Regions from separate parts of the Caballeronia sp. J97 genome, predicted to be linked through region 1. Evidence: riboswitches for the same ligand, from Rfam matches in the RefSeq annotation. Region 1 holds a riboswitch; the other holds the start of a gene.
What was found. A riboswitch is a leader RNA that binds a small molecule or an ion and turns the genes downstream of it on or off. The one in region 1 is predicted to bind thiamine pyrophosphate.

Region 1 (7,830 bases):
ATAGGCCGGATACCCATAAGGGTAATAACACCCGCTGAGAAGAAGCCCGACGGCGAGCGCGGCGGCGGCCGTTCTGGGTCCGGAAATACTGCGGGCGGCAATCATGATGCGGCTCCTTGCGCTGCGGCTAGCCGGACTCTTGGAGGGGTTTCGAAGCGAAGGGTCCGTTAATAAACAGCTTAGCCGAACGAGGCGAGGGCGGCGGCCGGCGAGATGCTACAAAACATCTAGGAGTGCGCCTTTTTGTAACAAAAATGAAACGATGAGATGTTTCGGGCGGGGAACTGCGTCCGTTCCGTCGCCCGATGGCTGATTCGCTACTTGCCGACCTGATTGCCGATGACGCCGCCGACCGCCGCGCCGCCCAGGGTCGAAAGCGCGCTGCCGCCGATCACCGCTCCGCCGGCCGCGCCGACGCCGGCGCCGATGGCGGTATCCCGTTGACGCGTGGTCATGTCGCCGCAAGCGGTCAATCCTCCCAGAAACGCAACGACCATTGCAGCGGCGCCGATCTGTTTGATGTTTTTCATGTCGACTCTCCAATTCGATGACGAGATGAATCGGCTGGGGTTCGGCCGCGCCGAGGAAAGGCGCGGTGCGACCGTTTCTGCGTTGGCCAACCAGGCCGCTACGGTTTTCGCCGGTTCATTCGCACGTCAGCAGGAACGATGCCCGAATGATCGGATCAACCGCCCATTCAAGCCCGACAAGGCTTTGCGCCCGATGCGCGTGGAAAAACGGCCTGTCGCACATGGATTGCGACAGGCCGTTGTCAGCAAGCAAGAAGGATCACGTCGGCTGATAGATCTCCGAGCCCTTCTTTACGAACTCGATCGCCTTCGTCTCCATGCCCTTGGCGAGCGCCTCGGTCTCGCTGACGCCCTGCTTCGCGGCGAAGTCGCGCACGTCCTGCGTGATCTTCATCGAGCAGAAGTGCGGGCCGCACATCGAGCAAAAATGCGCGACTTTGGCGGAGTCTTTCGGCAGCGTTTCGTCGTGGAACTCGCGCGCCTTGTCCGGATCGAGGCCGAGATTGAACTGGTCTTCCCAGCGGAACTCGAAACGCGCCTTGGAGAGCGCGTTGTCGCGCACCTGCGCGCCCGGATGACCCTTCGCCAGATCGGCCGCGTGCGCCGCGAGCTTGTAGGTGATGATGCCTTCCTTCACGTCGTCCTTGTTCGGCAGGCCGAGATGCTCCTTCGGCGTGACGTAGCAGAGCATCGCGGTGCCGAACCAGCCGATCATCGCGGCGCCGATGCCGGACGTGATGTGGTCGTAGCCCGGCGCGATGTCGGTCGTGAGCGGTCCGAGCGTGTAGAACGGCGCTTCGTCGCACCATTCCAGCTGCAGGTCCATGTTTTCCTTGATGAGCTGCATCGGCACGTGGCCGGGGCCTTCGATCATCACCTGCACGTCGTGCTTCCACGCGATCTGCGTGAGTTCGCCGAGCGTCTTGAGCTCGCCCAGTTGCGCTTCGTCGTTGGCGTCGTAGATGGAGCCGGGGCGCAGGCCGTCGCCGAGCGAGAACGAGACATCGTATTGCTTCATGATTTCGCAGATGTCTTCGAAGTGCTCGTAGATGAAGCTTTCCTTGTGATGCGCGAGGCACCATTTCGCCATGATCGAGCCGCCGCGCGACACGATGCCCGTCATGCGATTCGCGGTCAGCGGCACGTATTGCAGACGCACGCCGGCGTGGATCGTGAAGTAGTCGACGCCTTGCTCGGCTTGCTCGATCAGCGTGTCGCGGAAGATTTCCCACGTGAGGTCTTCGGCCTTTCCGTTGACCTTTTCCAGCGCCTGATAGATCGGCACCGTGCCGATCGGCACCGGCGAGTTGCGGATGATCCACTCGCGCGTTTCGTGAATGTGCTTGCCGGTCGACAGATCCATCACCGTGTCGCCGCCCCAGCGGATCGCCCAGGTCATCTTGTCGACTTCCTCGCCGATCGACGACGTCACCGCCGAATTGCCGATGTTCGCGTTGATCTTCACGAGGAAGTTCCGGCCGATGATCATCGGCTCGCTTTCCGGGTGATTGATGTTCGCCGGGATGATCGCGCGGCCGCGCGCCACTTCCTCGCGCACGAATTCCGGCGTGATCTCCTTCAACGCGTCCTTGCCGAACGCAGCCGCGCCGAAGGCCTGGCCGGGATGCTGGCGGCCCATCATGTTCGCGAGCTTTTCGCCGTTGGGGCCGCTGTTGCGCAGGCTTTCGAGATATTCGGCGCGCCGCTGATTCTCGCGAATCGCGATGTACTCCATCTCCGGCGTGACGATGCCTTGTCGCGCGTAATGCATCTGCGAGACGTTCTTGCCGTCGAGCGCGCGGCGCGGCTTGCGATGCAGGCCGGGGAAGCGCAGTTCGGCGGTTTTCGGATCGGCGGCGCGCTCGCGGCCGAAATCGCTCGACAGACCGCTCAGTTCCTCCGTGTCGCCACGCTTTTCGATCCACGCGCCGCGCAGTGCGGGCAGGCCCGAGCGGATATCGATGTTCGCGTCCGGGTCGGTGTACAGGCCGGACGTGTCGTACACGTAGACCGGCGGATTCTTTTCGCCGCCGAAGCCGTCGGGCGTGTCCGATTGCGTGATCTCGCGCATCGGCACGCGGATGTCGGGCGTCGAGCCGGTCACGTAGACCTTGCGCGAGTTCGGCAGCGGCGCGATGGCGGCGGCATCGACGACAGCGTTTTCGGACAGAAACTTCGGATTGGCATTCATGTGCTGTCTCTCCTGTAGGGATGGTTTATTTGCCGACGCGCGGACGAACGCCGCCGAACTCGGCCGATTCAGGAGCTAAACAGGGAGGAACGAGATGGAAAGGTACGGGTTCGGTAGAAGTGGCGCGGATGCTGCGGACCGTGGAACCCGAACGCTTCCCTGCGCTGGCATTATCCAGATCAGGTTCAAAGGGTATTTCTCACCCACGCCACACGAAGCGATTCCGTCGAACCAACGATCGAAACCGCGATGTGCAACGCAGGACCCCCGCGTTAGCAGCCGACACGTTACACCGGGGCGTGGCGTCTTGGCAACCATTCGTAAAGTTGTGCGACTGCTTTCGGCGCTTACTGCATAATGGCGGGCGCCGCGGATTTCCGGGTTTTCCCGGGGATCGCGCGGTCTGTCCTCGCGCAATCGCACTTCTCCGTTCCGTCATGTCGTTCAGTCTGGTTTCCGCCGTCGCGTATTCCCCGGTCTTGCCTGCAATCGTCCGGCGCGCAGCCGTCGCGGAGTAATGCATGTCCGCTCTGCCTCCGCCGCGCCTGCCGTTCAGCTTCCCTGACCGTTTCCCGTTTCGCGCGCCGCGCTCCTTCAAAGGGCAGGTCGCGCTCGCGCTGACGGTCGTGTATCTCGTGTGGGGATCGACGTATCTCGGCATCCATCTCGCGCTCGAATCGTTTCCGCCGCTCATGCTCGGCGGTCTGCGCAATCTGTTCGCCGGCATCGGGTTGTTCGCGATCGCCGTGCATCGCAAGGCGGCGTGGCCGAGCGCGCGCGAAGTGCGCAATGCGGCGATCGTCGGCACGTTGCTGGAAGGGCTGTCGAGCGGGATGATGGCCTACGGCATGCGCACGGTGGGAACCGGCACGGCTGCCGTGATGGTCGCCACGGTGCCGCTCTTCGCGACGATCTTCGCCGCGCTCGCGGGCCGCAGCGTCGCGAAGGGCGAATGGTTCGCGGTGGCGCTCGGATTGATCGGCATCGTGTTGCTGAATCACGGCGACCCTTCGCCGAGTTCCACGGCCGGCACGCTGGCGATCCTGTGCGCCGCGATCTTCTGGGCAGGCGGCGCGCATCTGGCGACGCGCCTGCCGCAGCCTTCCGATCTGCTGATGTCGACGGCGCTGCAAATCGGACTGGGCGGACTGATCGCGACGGCCATCGCGCTCGCGTCGGGCGAACGGCTCGGGCATGTCGGCGTCGGCGCGGGATTTTCGTTCGTCTATCTCGTGGTGATCGGTTCGATGGCCGCGTATGTCGCGTACAACTTCCTGATCCGCAATACGAGCACGATCGTCGCGACGAGCTGTCTCTATGTGAATCCGGTCGTCGCTGTGATGCTCGGAGCATTGCTGCTCGGCGAAATCGTCACGCAGTGGACCGTCATCGCGACGGTCGTCATTCTGCTTTCCGTCGGGCTCTCCTTCTGGTTCGACTATCGGCGGCGCGGGCTCCTCTGAGCACGCCTTTCTTGCAACAAGCGCTTCCGCCGGACTACGGCCTGCATCTCACGACGCAGCGCCGTGCAACCCGCTTTCCACCTCTCGAGCGATTCCTCTAACGAATCCGAAGCACCCGCCGCACAAGGCTCGGCGGGTTATTCGCGGCTTCACCGCACCATCGCGGGGCATGCCCATTGCTGAACGCCGACGCCCCATCGGCGGTGTGTTCGTGCCGACAGGCGAAAAAGAATCGGGGCCGGCGACTCAAACGCGTGCGAAGTCTCGCGGAGGTCGGATCGTCCGGACCCGGATGACGAGGTGGTCGATCAAATCAAAATAAGGGAAGGTGGAACCATGAAGCTCATCCGCACTGCTGCCGCGCTTGCCGCCGTCGCCTCATTGCTCTCCGCTTGCGGCGGAAGCTCCGACGACGTGGGCAAGGAAATCGGCGTCACTCAGCCGCAGGTTCATTTCATCCACGCGATTCCGAGCGGGCCGAACGTCGACTTCTACGACAACAGCAAGATCCTGCAGCCCAACCTCGCGTACAAGGCGGTGACCAACTTCGCGAACATCGACACCGGCCAGCACAACTTCTCCTACGCGGCCGTCAACACGACGACGCAGCTCGCCACCGACACGAGCATCTCGAACGCGGCGAAAGGGCATGAGTACACGGTGATCGCGCTGCCGGACGCGGGCTTCGTGCCGTCGATCGCGGTCATCGACGATCCGTTCGACAAGGGCCTGCTATCGGGCAGCGCGCGGGTGCGTGCGTTCAACGCATCGACGAACGCGCCGAACCTCGACATCTATCTCGTCGCGCCGAACACGAACATCTCGACAGTCAGTCCGACGATGGCGGGCGTCGCCTACAAGAACGCCGTGCCCGCGACGACGCAGGATTCGATCTACGTATCGGGCGGCACCTATCAGCTCATCGCGACGCTGCCGGGCTCGAAGACGCCGGTCTACCGATCGGCCTCGTTCGATCTCGTCAACAACGCGGACTGGCTCGTGACGACGCTGCCTTCGGGGAATGCAGCATCGCAACTGGTGCCGGAGAAGATTCGCGTGCTGGTCGCGCAGGGCGGCAACACGCAGCAGCCGGCGCTGGAATTGCCCGATACGCAGTGATCTGAAGCGCCTTCAAATGCGAAGCCCGGCCGGGTTGAAACGGCCGGGTTTTTTTGCGCCTCGCGCAACGGGCGACGACGAAAAAATCCCGCCACGCGAGCGTGGCGGGAAGACAGGGAACTACATCAACGCTATGGAACGCCCGAGCGGGAACGCCGCGATATCGCGGCGCGCCTCGCGTGTTACTTGTGCTGCTCCGCGGAGTTCGTGATGGCCTGGCCACCCTTCGAGATGTCCTGACCGGCTCCCGAAACGGTATTGCAGCCTGCGAGAGCCGCCGTGCCAGCGATGAGCAGTAGAGCGATGAGTCGACTCATGTGTTTTCCCCTTGGAGTTGAAATGCGTGACAGGAATCGGTTCGCGCATCGTTTCTGGTTGACGGACGCCGATTCGACGCCCGGCCTTACCGGTGTGGTCAATCATAAAAAAGCGCACGCTTACAGGCTGTAGGTACGCGTGCGATTTTCGTGTCGGCGGCGTCCGCATTTCGTGTCGGCGTCGTCCTACGCGCAAGCCTCGCCGATGGACGCATCGGCGCTGCGCTCGCGCGGCATCGACACGCTGATCGCCGTGCCGTGCGGCGACACGCGCTCGATCTCGAAGCGTCCGCCGCGCGCCGACACGCGCTGGCGCATGCCGACGAGCCCATGCGTCTGCGTGCGCTTCAGATCCTGCGGCCGGATGCCGATGCCGTCGTCGGTGATCGAGAGCGACACGCTGTCTTCATCGACGGTCAGCGCGACGCGGATGCGCTTCGCGTGCGCATATTTCGCCGCGTTCGTCAGCGTTTCCTGCGCGACCCGGAAGAGCGCGATCTCGATCGCCTCGCCGAGCTTCACGTCCTCGCCCGGCAGATCGAATTCGACGCTCCAGCCGTTGCGTTGCGCGGCTTCGTCGGCGAGCGATCGCAGCGCGGTCACGAGGCCGAAATTGGCGAGCACCGTCGGCCGCATGTCCTCGATGATGCGCCGCTTCAGCGCGATGCCCTGATCCAGATTGCCGAGCGCGCGCGCGAGTTTCTCGGCCATCGCGGGCTCGGCGTCCTTCAGCTTGCCGCGCACCCATGCGACATCCATCTTGCTCGCCGTGAGGATCGAGCCGAGCTCGTCGTGCAGTTCGCGCGCGAGCTCGGTCTTTTCGTTCTCGCTGACCGATTGCAAGTGCCACGCGAGCGCTTCGAGCTGACGGGTGCGCGCGAACACGAGCTGATCGAGCTCTTCCTGCTGCGTGATGAGCGCCTTCTGCACGCGCGCCTGCTTGTCGAGCTGAATGCCGAGATTGCGAAAGAGCAGGATGAACAACACGATATTGAGCGCGCACAACGCGGCGACGCAGAGCGTGGAGATGCGCTGATCGGCGCGGCTCGCGTCGAGCGCGTGCTGTGCGCGCTGCTCCTCGTTCAGACGCAATAGCGACAGCGCCGCGTCCAGGGTGGCGCTCGTCTCCGGCGGCGGCAGGGCGAGCGCGCTTGCGCGGGCGGCGGCGTCCCTGGACGGATCGGCGAGGCGCACCGTGCCTTGCGCGATTTCATCATCGGCGGCGGCGCGGATTTGCGCGAAGCTCGCGAGCGCGGTGTCGTCGCCGATGCGCCGGTAATACGCATCGAGCGATGCCAGCGTGCGCCGCACGCGCTCGGCCGTCTCCGTGAAATGAGCCTGATACGCATCGTCTGCCTTCAGCGCGAAGCCGCGTTCGTCGGCGGTGAGCGTGGCGATGTCGGCGGCGAGCATCGAGAGCTGCGCGGTCGCGCCCTTTGCGTCGAGCGCGGTTTCGTATTCCGACGCGATGCGCATCCGTCCCGATTCCAGAATCACGAGACCGCCGACCGTGATGACGATCGCGACCGTCATCGCCACCGCCCAGCTATAGCGGCGCATCCATTCGTTGAAACGCGCGGCGCGGCGCGCGATGCCTTTCGGCGCGGGCGGCATGACGGGTTCGTCGGCGGCGAAAGACGGCGCGTCGTCGGGCAGGATCGTCGGTATCGCGGTGGGCGGTACGTGGCTCATGGTGTCGGTCGTCCGGCGTTTCACTTCGAGCAGCCGATTTGAAAGCGAGTGTCGGTGGATTCCCACAGCAAAAAAGGAGCCTGCCCGAATGCGCGCTGTGAGACGCATGGCTACGATGGTTCCGTCATCCATTCATACGGGGAACGATCATGCTAAAGTGGGCATTGTTTTTCGCGATCGTGGCCGTGATCGCGGGCGTGCTGGGGTTCACGGGCGTCGCCGCCGGCGCCGCGGCCATCGCCAAATTCCTGTTCGTGCTGTTCCTGATCCTGTGCGTCGTGTTTCTCGTGCTCGGCTTCGTCATTACTAAAAAGGCGATCGATTAGCGCCGGCGCGCACGCATCGACAACACGTTTTCAACAATTCCGGAAGGAGGTCACATGCTTCACTACGCTGCCGTCTTCTTCGTCATCGCCATCATCGCGGCCGTGTTCGGTTTTACGGGCATCGCGGCCGGCGCGGCGGAAATCGCGAAGATTCTTTTCTTCATTTTCCTCGTCGTGTTCGTGGTCACTCTG
Region 2 (7,830 bases), on a different contig from region 1:
ATTGAGCCGTGCTCGAGGCGGCGTTCGCGCCCGCCGCACCCGAGGCGCCCATCGCGCTCGCCGCTCCCGGGAACGCCGGCGCGGGCGCGGCCGGTGCCGCCGATGATTTCGACGCGCCGGAATCCGCAGCCTTGTTGTAGAGGAACTGGCCGATCAGGTTTTCGAGCACCACGGCCGATTGCGTCATCGTGATGGTGTCGCCGTTCTTCAGCATCTGGTCGTCACCGCCCGGCTCGAGGCCGATGTACTGCTCCCCGAGCAGGCCCGATGTGAGGATCTTCGCGGACGAGTCCTTCGGGAACTGGTACTGCTTGTCGATATCGATCGTGACGACGGCCTGGTACGTATTCGCGTCGAAGCCGATGTCGCCGACCCGACCGACCGTCACGCCCGCGCTTTTCACGGGCGCGCGCGCCTTCAATCCGCCGATGTTGTCGAACTTGAGTTTCACCGCGTAGGTTTGCTGAAACGAAAGGGAGCTCATGTTGCCCGCCTTCAGCGCGAGAAAGAGCAGCGCCACGAAACCGAGCACCACGAAGAGGCCGACCCAAAAGTCGAGAGCAGTCTTTTTCATCGTCTTCCCAAAGAGAATCTTTTCGCAGATGGCGTGTGAGGGTCTGTGCCTTTCACAACGCACGCGCCTTGCGCGGCGCCTGCGCTTGGTCCATTAGCTGAACATCAGTGCGGTCAGCAGGAAATCGAGCCCGAGCACGGCGAGCGACGCGTACACGACGGTTTTCGTCGTTGCGCGTGACACGCCTTCCGGCGTCGGTCTCGCCTCGTAGCCCTGGAACAACGCGATGAACGTCACCGCGAAGCCGAACACGATGCTCTTGATGACGCCGTTGCCGACGTCGCGCCACACATCCACGCCACCCTGCATTTGCGACCAGAACGCGCCAGGATCGACGCCGATCAGCATCACGCCGACGATATAGCCGCCGATGATGCCGACCGCGCTGAAAATCGCCGCCAGCACCGGCATGGCGATGATGCCCGCCCACATGCGCGGCGCGACGACCACCTTGAGCGGGTCGACCGCCATCATTTCCATCGCCGTGAGTTGCTCGCCCGCCTTCATCAAGCCGATCTCGGCCGTGAGCGACGTGCCCGCGCGCCCCGCGAACAGCAGCGCCGTGACGACCGGCCCGAGCTCGCGCACGAGCGACAGCGCGACGAGCAGGCCGAGCGCCTGTTCCGAACCGTAGCGGCTCAATGTGTAATAGCCCTGCAAGCCGAGCACGAAACCGACGAACAGCCCCGACACCGCGATGATGACGAGCGAATAATTGCCGACGAAGTGGATCTGTTTCGTGACGAGGCGCGGGCGACGCAGCAGCGGGAAAAATTCGAGCACGAGGCGCAGGAACATGCGCGTCGCGTAGCCTGCGGTGCCGAAACCGTCGAGCACCCAGCGTCCGAGCGCGCTGATCATGCCTGCCCTCCGATGCCGAAATCCGCGGCGAGCGGCGTGCTCGCGTAGTGGAACTTGAACGGGCCGTCCGGCGTGCCGTCGATGAACTGGCGCACGGTCGGATCCTGCGATGCGCGCAGTTGCGCCGGCGTGCCCTCGGCATGAATCCCGCCGTTCGCGATGAAATATACGTAGTCCGCAATCGCGAAAGACTCCGGCACGTCATGCGTGACGAGAATGGAAGTAGCGCCGAGCGCGTCGTTGATCGTGCGGATGAGTTGCGCGGTGATGCCGAGCGAGATGGGATCGAGACCGGCGAAAGGCTCGTCGTACATCATCAGTTGGGGATCGAGCGCGATTGCGCGAGCGAGCGCCACACGGCGCGCCATGCCGCCCGAAATCTCCGACGGCGCGAGATCGCGCGCGCCGCGCAGGCCGACCGCATTCAGCTTCATCAGCACGAGGTCGCGAAGCAAGGCTTCGGGCAAGTCGGTGTGCTCGCGCAGCGGAAACGCCACGTTCTCGAACACGGTCTGGTCCGTGAACAGCGCGCCGAACTGGAACAGCATGCCCATTTTTCGGCGCAGCGCGTACAGGCCGTCGCGTGTCTGCGCGCCGACGTCCTGATCGCCGAACATGACCCGGCCGCGGCTCGCCTTCACGAGGCCACCGATCAAACGCAAGGTCGTGGTTTTGCCGCAGCCTGAGCCGCCCATGACCGCGACAACCTGCCCACGCGTGAAACGCATGTTCAGGTTCGACAGAACAAGCCGGTCGCCGTAGCCGAAATCGACGTCGCGCAGCTCTAGCAGAGTCTCGGAGGAAGCAGGCACTGGGTGAGAGATTCGGTTGACGCAAAACGCCGAATTATAGGGCCTGCGCGCAATCGGTGCTTTGCCTAGTCCTGCCTCTCCTTGTTTTTGGGAATATTCACCGTTGACTTGCAAACATCTGTTGCAGCGAAAAGACCGCCGCGGCGGTGTCCGGCGCTTCGGTGACCGCACGCACCACCGCCGCGCTGCCGACACCCGTCGCCAGCACGTCGGGCATGACGTTCGCATCGATTCCGCCTATCGCGACGAGCGGCACGCGGCCGGACAGCAACTGCACGTAGCGCGTGAGGCGCGCGAGGCCTTGCGGCTTCGTCGGCATGACTTTCGTCGTGGTCGGAAAGACGGCGCCCAGCGCGAGATAGCTCGGCCTGAAATGCAGCGCGCGCAACATTTCGTAATAGCCGTGCGTCGACAAACCAAGCCGCACGCCTGCTTTCGCGATCGCGTTCAGGTCGGCCGTCTGCACGTCCTCCTGGCCCAGATGCACCCCGTACGCGCCTGCCGCGACCGCCTCGCGCCAGTGATCGTTGATGAAAACCCGCGCGCCGTGCCGGCTTCCCGCTTCGACCGAGCGTGCGATCTCGCGTTGCAAATCGGTCGTGTCGGTCGTTTTGCGCCGCAGTTGCGTCGTGCCCACGCCCACATCCAGAACGCGCTCGACCCAGTCGGCGCTCGGCAGCACGGGGTACAGGCCGAGCCGGTCGGGACACGCCGGGAAGCCGTTTTTGGGCGCCGCCGGCAAATCGGCGACGCGCGGGAACGTCGCGAAATCGACCGGCCAGGCGTCGACCTTGTTCTCGTCGCCCGCGCGCCAGGCGAGCGCGAGCGTGAGCGCGTCGTGTGGCTCGAAGTTGCAATCGAGAAAGGCGGCGAGCGCCGAGAGCCAATCGTCCGACCATTCGCCTTCCAGCGCGAAACGCTCGTCGCCGCGACGCAGCGTGACGCGGCCGTCGCGCGCTTCGAGCGCCGCCGCGCCGCTTTTCGCGAGCCGCTCGGTATCCGCGTCATGCGGCTCGGTGAACACGATCAGATCGTCCGCTTTGGGCGATTCCGGCGCGGTCAGGCAGATGCGCCAGCGCGTTTCGGCCGCGGGCCATTCGCCCAGACGCGCGCGAATCCGCTCGGCGACTTCGATCAGTTCATCGGCGGGCGGCCAGAAAACTTCGCGATTCAGCAAGCTCATGCCGCGCCTCCGTCCTGGTGCCAGAACGGCATGCCGACGACCGGCGTGCTCGCCTGCGCGCTGTCGCGCTCGGCCATCGGGCCGGCGAGGAACGCGGTGCGCCCCGCCTCGACGCCGAGCGCGAAGGCGCGCGCCATCTGCGGCGGAAAAGTCGCCTGCGATACGGCCGTGTTGAGCAGCACGCCGTCGAAGCCCCACTCCATGACCTGACACGCATGCGACGGAACGCCGAGACCGGCATCGACGATCAGCGGCACATCCGGCAGACGCTCTCGCAACGTGCGCAATCCGTACGGGTTGGTCACGCCCTTGCCGGTGCCGATCGGCGCGCCCCACGGCATCAGCGCCTCGCAGCCGGCATCGAGCAGGCGCCGGCCGATGACCAGATCCTCCGTGCAATACGGCAGCACCTTGAAACCTTCGCGAATCAGCTTCGCCGCGGCTTCGACGAGGCCGATCGGATCGGGCTGCAGCGTGTAGTCGTCGCCGATCAGCTCCAGTTTGATCCACGGCGTCTCGAAGACTTCGCGCGCCATGTGCGCGGTCGTCAGCACTTCGTCGACACTCTGGCAGCCCGCCGTGTTCGGCAGGAGCGCGACGCCGTGGCGCTTCAACACATCGAAGAAACCGGCCTCGCCGGTCTCCGACTGGCGCCGTAGCGCGACGGTGACCATGCCTGGCCGCGCGGCGTCGATGGAGTCGGAAAGCGATTGCAGCGATGGATAACGCGAGGTTCCGAGCAGCACGCGGCTCGGAAACGTCTCGCCGTAGAGCGTGAGAACGTCAGCGGTGGAGATGGTCATGGTGGGATCCTTCGGTTCTGAATTCAGCCGCCCGCGACGGGCGACACGACGTCGAGCTTGTCGCCGGCGGCGAGCGTTTTCGTGGCGTGCTCGCCGCGCGCGACGAACTGCCCGTTCAACGCGACCGCGAACGGCGGCTTCGCGCCGAACGCGGTGAGCGCTTCGGTGACCGTGGCGGCGTCGGGCAAATCGAACGCGCGCTGATTGATGTGGATGTTCATGTCTGTTGTCTCTTGCTCATTGCGAAAGCGCGGGCGCGACGGCGAACTCGCCGTGCAGCAGTTCTGGCCAGCGCGCGGCGCCGCGGAAATCGGAAAAAGTGTCGGCATCGGCAACGTCGCCGGAAACGAGCGCGTCGGCCAGACGGCACGCGGCATCCGCCACTTCCGGCGCGATCATGAAGCCGTGCCGGTACAGTCCGTTCACGCGCAAGGTTCGCGCTCCGTCCCAGACGATGGCCGGCCGATGATCCGGCAAGGTCGGCCGGCAATGCGCGTTCAACTCCAGGATGCGCGCCTCGCCGAAGCCCGGATGCACCGCGAACGCGGCGCTGAGAAGTTCGAGCGCCGAGCGCACGCTCACCGGCGACATGTCCTCGCCCTCCACCTCCGTCGCGCCGATCACGTACAGATCGTCTTGCTTCGGCGCGATATAGAGCGGGTAGCGCGGATGCAGCAGCCGCACGGGCCGCGTCAGACCGATGCCCGGCGCATGCACGCGCGCGACCTCGCCGCGAATGCCGCGCAGCGCGGGCCACGCGGGCTTGCCGCCCAGACCGCGGCAATCGATGATCCAGCGGGCATCGGGCATCGCGTCGACGGCGGTATTCCAGTGCGTGCGCACGCCCCGCGCCGCAAGTCCGGCTGCGAGCGCGCTCAGGGCCTGGCGGTTATCCAGTTGCCCTTCGTTCGGCAGCAGCCAGCCCTGTGCGAAGCGCGTCCCGAGCGCCGGTTCGGCTTGCGCGACCTGCGCGCCCGCGAGCTTGACGAACCCGCCATCGAGCAGATCGGCGGGGGAGTTGGCCTTCAGACGGCGCTCAAAGAGCGGCGCTTCCGCGCGATCGGCGCCGTGCCAGACGACGAGCGTGCCGTTGCGCTGAAAGAAGACCGGTTCGGGCAATTGCCCGACGATGCGCGGCCAGCGCTCCAGCGACGCCGCTCCGAGCCCGACGACGAGCGGCTCCGCGCTCGCGGCTTCCGCGAGCGGCGCGAGCATGGCGGCGGCGACCCAAGCGGCCGATTGCGTGCCGGCCGCGTCGCCGCGTTCGTAGAGCGCGACGTCGTGGCCCGTGCCCGCGAGTTGCCAGGCGACGAGCCGCCCGACGAGCCCGCCGCCGATGACTGCGAAATCCGGCCCGCGCACGGCGCCCTGTTCGATTCTCTTGATCAATTCGATGTCTCCGTACGCGTGGCGCTGCACCGCACGAAGGAGACGAAGTACGCGATCTCGACCGTGCTGGCGCGGCGCCACATCACAAGGACGAAATCAGCGGAGAGACCGGCCCCGACATCGAATGAAACGCGCCGGGCGGAAAGAAAGTACTGGAAGAGACTGGAGGAATGGCGCGAGGATCGCGCGTTCTCCGGAAACTTCCCTCGCCGGTATTACCCGGATCGGGTGCAAAGGGTCTCTCTCAGCCTCGCCGCGCTGCCGACCGTTCCGGCCGCCGATGCACGCGAAGCACCCCTGTTTCGTCGAGGACCATTAAAACATGAAAGGCGAAGCGGCTGCAAACCGGGATTGCCCGCCTTTTATCGTGCGCGGCGGCACTCTGGCACAATGCCGCGAACATGGTTCTCCGAACGATTGCGCGAAATTAAGTGAGCGTTAAGAGAACCCCGGAACAATTTGCCGGGCCGGACAAGGCCGCGCGCGGCCCGGCCGCGGACGGAACAATCGGGCGCCTCGAAGACGCATCAGCAGGAAACTCATGATCAACACTCGTACCGAAAGCACGCAGCAGAAAGCCGACGAAGTCTCGGCCTGGAGCCTCATCAAGCCCTACTGGGTGTCGGAGGAGCGCGGAATCGCCTGGGGCCTGCTCGTGGCGATCATCGCGATCAACATGACGGTCGTGTGGATCAACGTCCGGCTCAACAGCTGGAACGCGGATTTCTACAACGCGCTGCAGAACAAGAACGTCAAGGACTTTCCGCATCTGCTGCTGATCTTCACGGGCCTCGCGTTCGCGTACATCCTGCTCGCTGTGTACGGGCGATATCTGCGGCAGATGCTCGCGTTCCGCTGGCGGCAATGGCTCACCAACAGGTTTCTCGAGCAATGGCTCGGGGACAAGGCGTTTTACCGCATCGAGCGCGACCGCCTGGCCGACAACCCCGACCAGCGTATTTCCGACGACCTGCAGTCTTTCGCCACCACGACGCTTTCGCTGTCCCTCGACCTGCTTTCGACGCTCGTCACGCTCGTCACCTTCATCACGATTCTCTGGACCATCGCGGGCGCGCTGACCTTCTCGCTCGGCGGCACGCCGATCACGATTCCGGGCTACATGGTGTGGGCCGCCGCGCTCTATGCGATTCTCGGCTCGCTGATCATCCAGAAGGTCGGCCATCCGCTCGTGTCGATCAACTATCAGCAGCAGAAGGTCGAGGCGGATTTCCGTTTCGGCCTGATCCGCGTGCGCGAGAACGCCGAGCAGATCGCGTTCTACGACGGCATCGCCACCGAAACCGCGAACGCGAAGACCATCTTCCAGCGCATCCGCGACAACTGGTGGATGATCATGAAGTACACGAAGCGCATGACCTTCGTGCTTTCCTTCTACGGACAGATCGCGATCATCTTTCCGATCATGGTCGCCGCGCCGCGCTACTTCGCGGGCGCGTTTTCGTTCGGCGTGCTGATGCAGATTTCATCGGCGTTCGGCACTGTCAGCGATTCGTTTTCCTGGTTCATCAACAGTTATTCGACGTTGGTCGAATGGCGCGCCACCGTCAATCGTCTTCGCGAATTCAAGCGCGTGATGCGCTCGACGCACATCCGCGAGGAAACGTCGCCGGCGACGGAGCACGGCGGCATCAACCTGCATTTCACGAGCACGCCGTCGCTCACCACAAAAGGCCTCATGCTCGCGCTGCCCAACGGCACGCCGCTTTCGCGCGTGGCGAATGTGTCGATCGAACCGGGATCGCGCTGGCTGGTCGTCGGTCCTTCGGGATCGGGCAAGAGCACGCTGATGCGCGCGCTCGCGGGCTTGTGGCCGTTCGGCGACGGCACGATCGACGCCCCCGTCGACGCGAAGATGATGTTCATCCCGCAGATGAGCTATCTGCCGATCGGCACGCTGCGCGCGGCGCTTGCGTATCCCTCGCCTGGCGGCACGTTCGGCGACGACGAATCGCGTGAAGTGCTGCGTCTGTGCAATCTCGAAGCTTATGTGGATCGGCTGGAGGAAAGCGCGCATTGGGCGCGGAGCCTGTCGCCGGGCGAACAGCAGCGGCTCGCTGCGGCGCGCGTGCTGCTGCACAAGCCGGACTTCGCGTTCCTCGATGAAGCCACCAGCGCGCTCGATGCCGAGAACGAGCTGCATATCTACAACACGCTCGTCGAGCGGCTGCCGAAGGCGGCGATCCTGAG

Region 2: it holds a riboswitch for thiamine pyrophosphate, as region 1 does, so the genes downstream of both, U4Y90_RS28695 (FAD-dependent oxidoreductase) here and thiC (phosphomethylpyrimidine synthase ThiC) in region 1, are expected to answer to the same signal.

What each region holds. Positions count from the first base shown of each region.
Region 1 is NZ_CAJMZL010000001.1:438,370-446,199, reverse strand. Features, by position in the region: gene U4Y90_RS02125 (hypothetical protein) at 1-105, opposite strand, end outside; gene U4Y90_RS02120 (glycine zipper 2TM domain-containing protein) at 318-497, opposite strand; gene thiC (phosphomethylpyrimidine synthase ThiC) at 790-2,721, opposite strand; TPP riboswitch at 2,860-3,000, opposite strand; gene U4Y90_RS02110 (EamA family transporter) at 3,243-4,184, shown strand; gene U4Y90_RS02105 (DUF4397 domain-containing protein) at 4,521-5,303, shown strand; gene U4Y90_RS02100 (entericidin A/B family lipoprotein) at 5,486-5,620, opposite strand; gene U4Y90_RS02095 (sensor histidine kinase) at 5,807-7,312, opposite strand; gene U4Y90_RS02090 (DUF1328 domain-containing protein) at 7,462-7,638, shown strand; gene U4Y90_RS02085 (DUF1328 family protein) at 7,693-7,830, shown strand, end outside.
Region 2 is NZ_CAJMZL010000030.1:22,351-30,180, forward strand. Features, by position in the region: gene mlaD (outer membrane lipid asymmetry maintenance protein MlaD) at 1-574, opposite strand, end outside; gene mlaE (lipid asymmetry maintenance ABC transporter permease subunit MlaE) at 668-1,435, opposite strand; gene U4Y90_RS28675 (ABC transporter ATP-binding protein) at 1,432-2,247, opposite strand; gene thiE (thiamine phosphate synthase) at 2,345-3,430, opposite strand; gene U4Y90_RS28685 (thiazole synthase) at 3,427-4,233, opposite strand; gene thiS (sulfur carrier protein ThiS) at 4,257-4,454, opposite strand; gene U4Y90_RS28695 (FAD-dependent oxidoreductase) at 4,471-5,619, opposite strand; TPP riboswitch at 5,807-5,931, opposite strand; gene U4Y90_RS28700 (ABC transporter ATP-binding protein/permease) at 6,164-7,830, shown strand, end outside.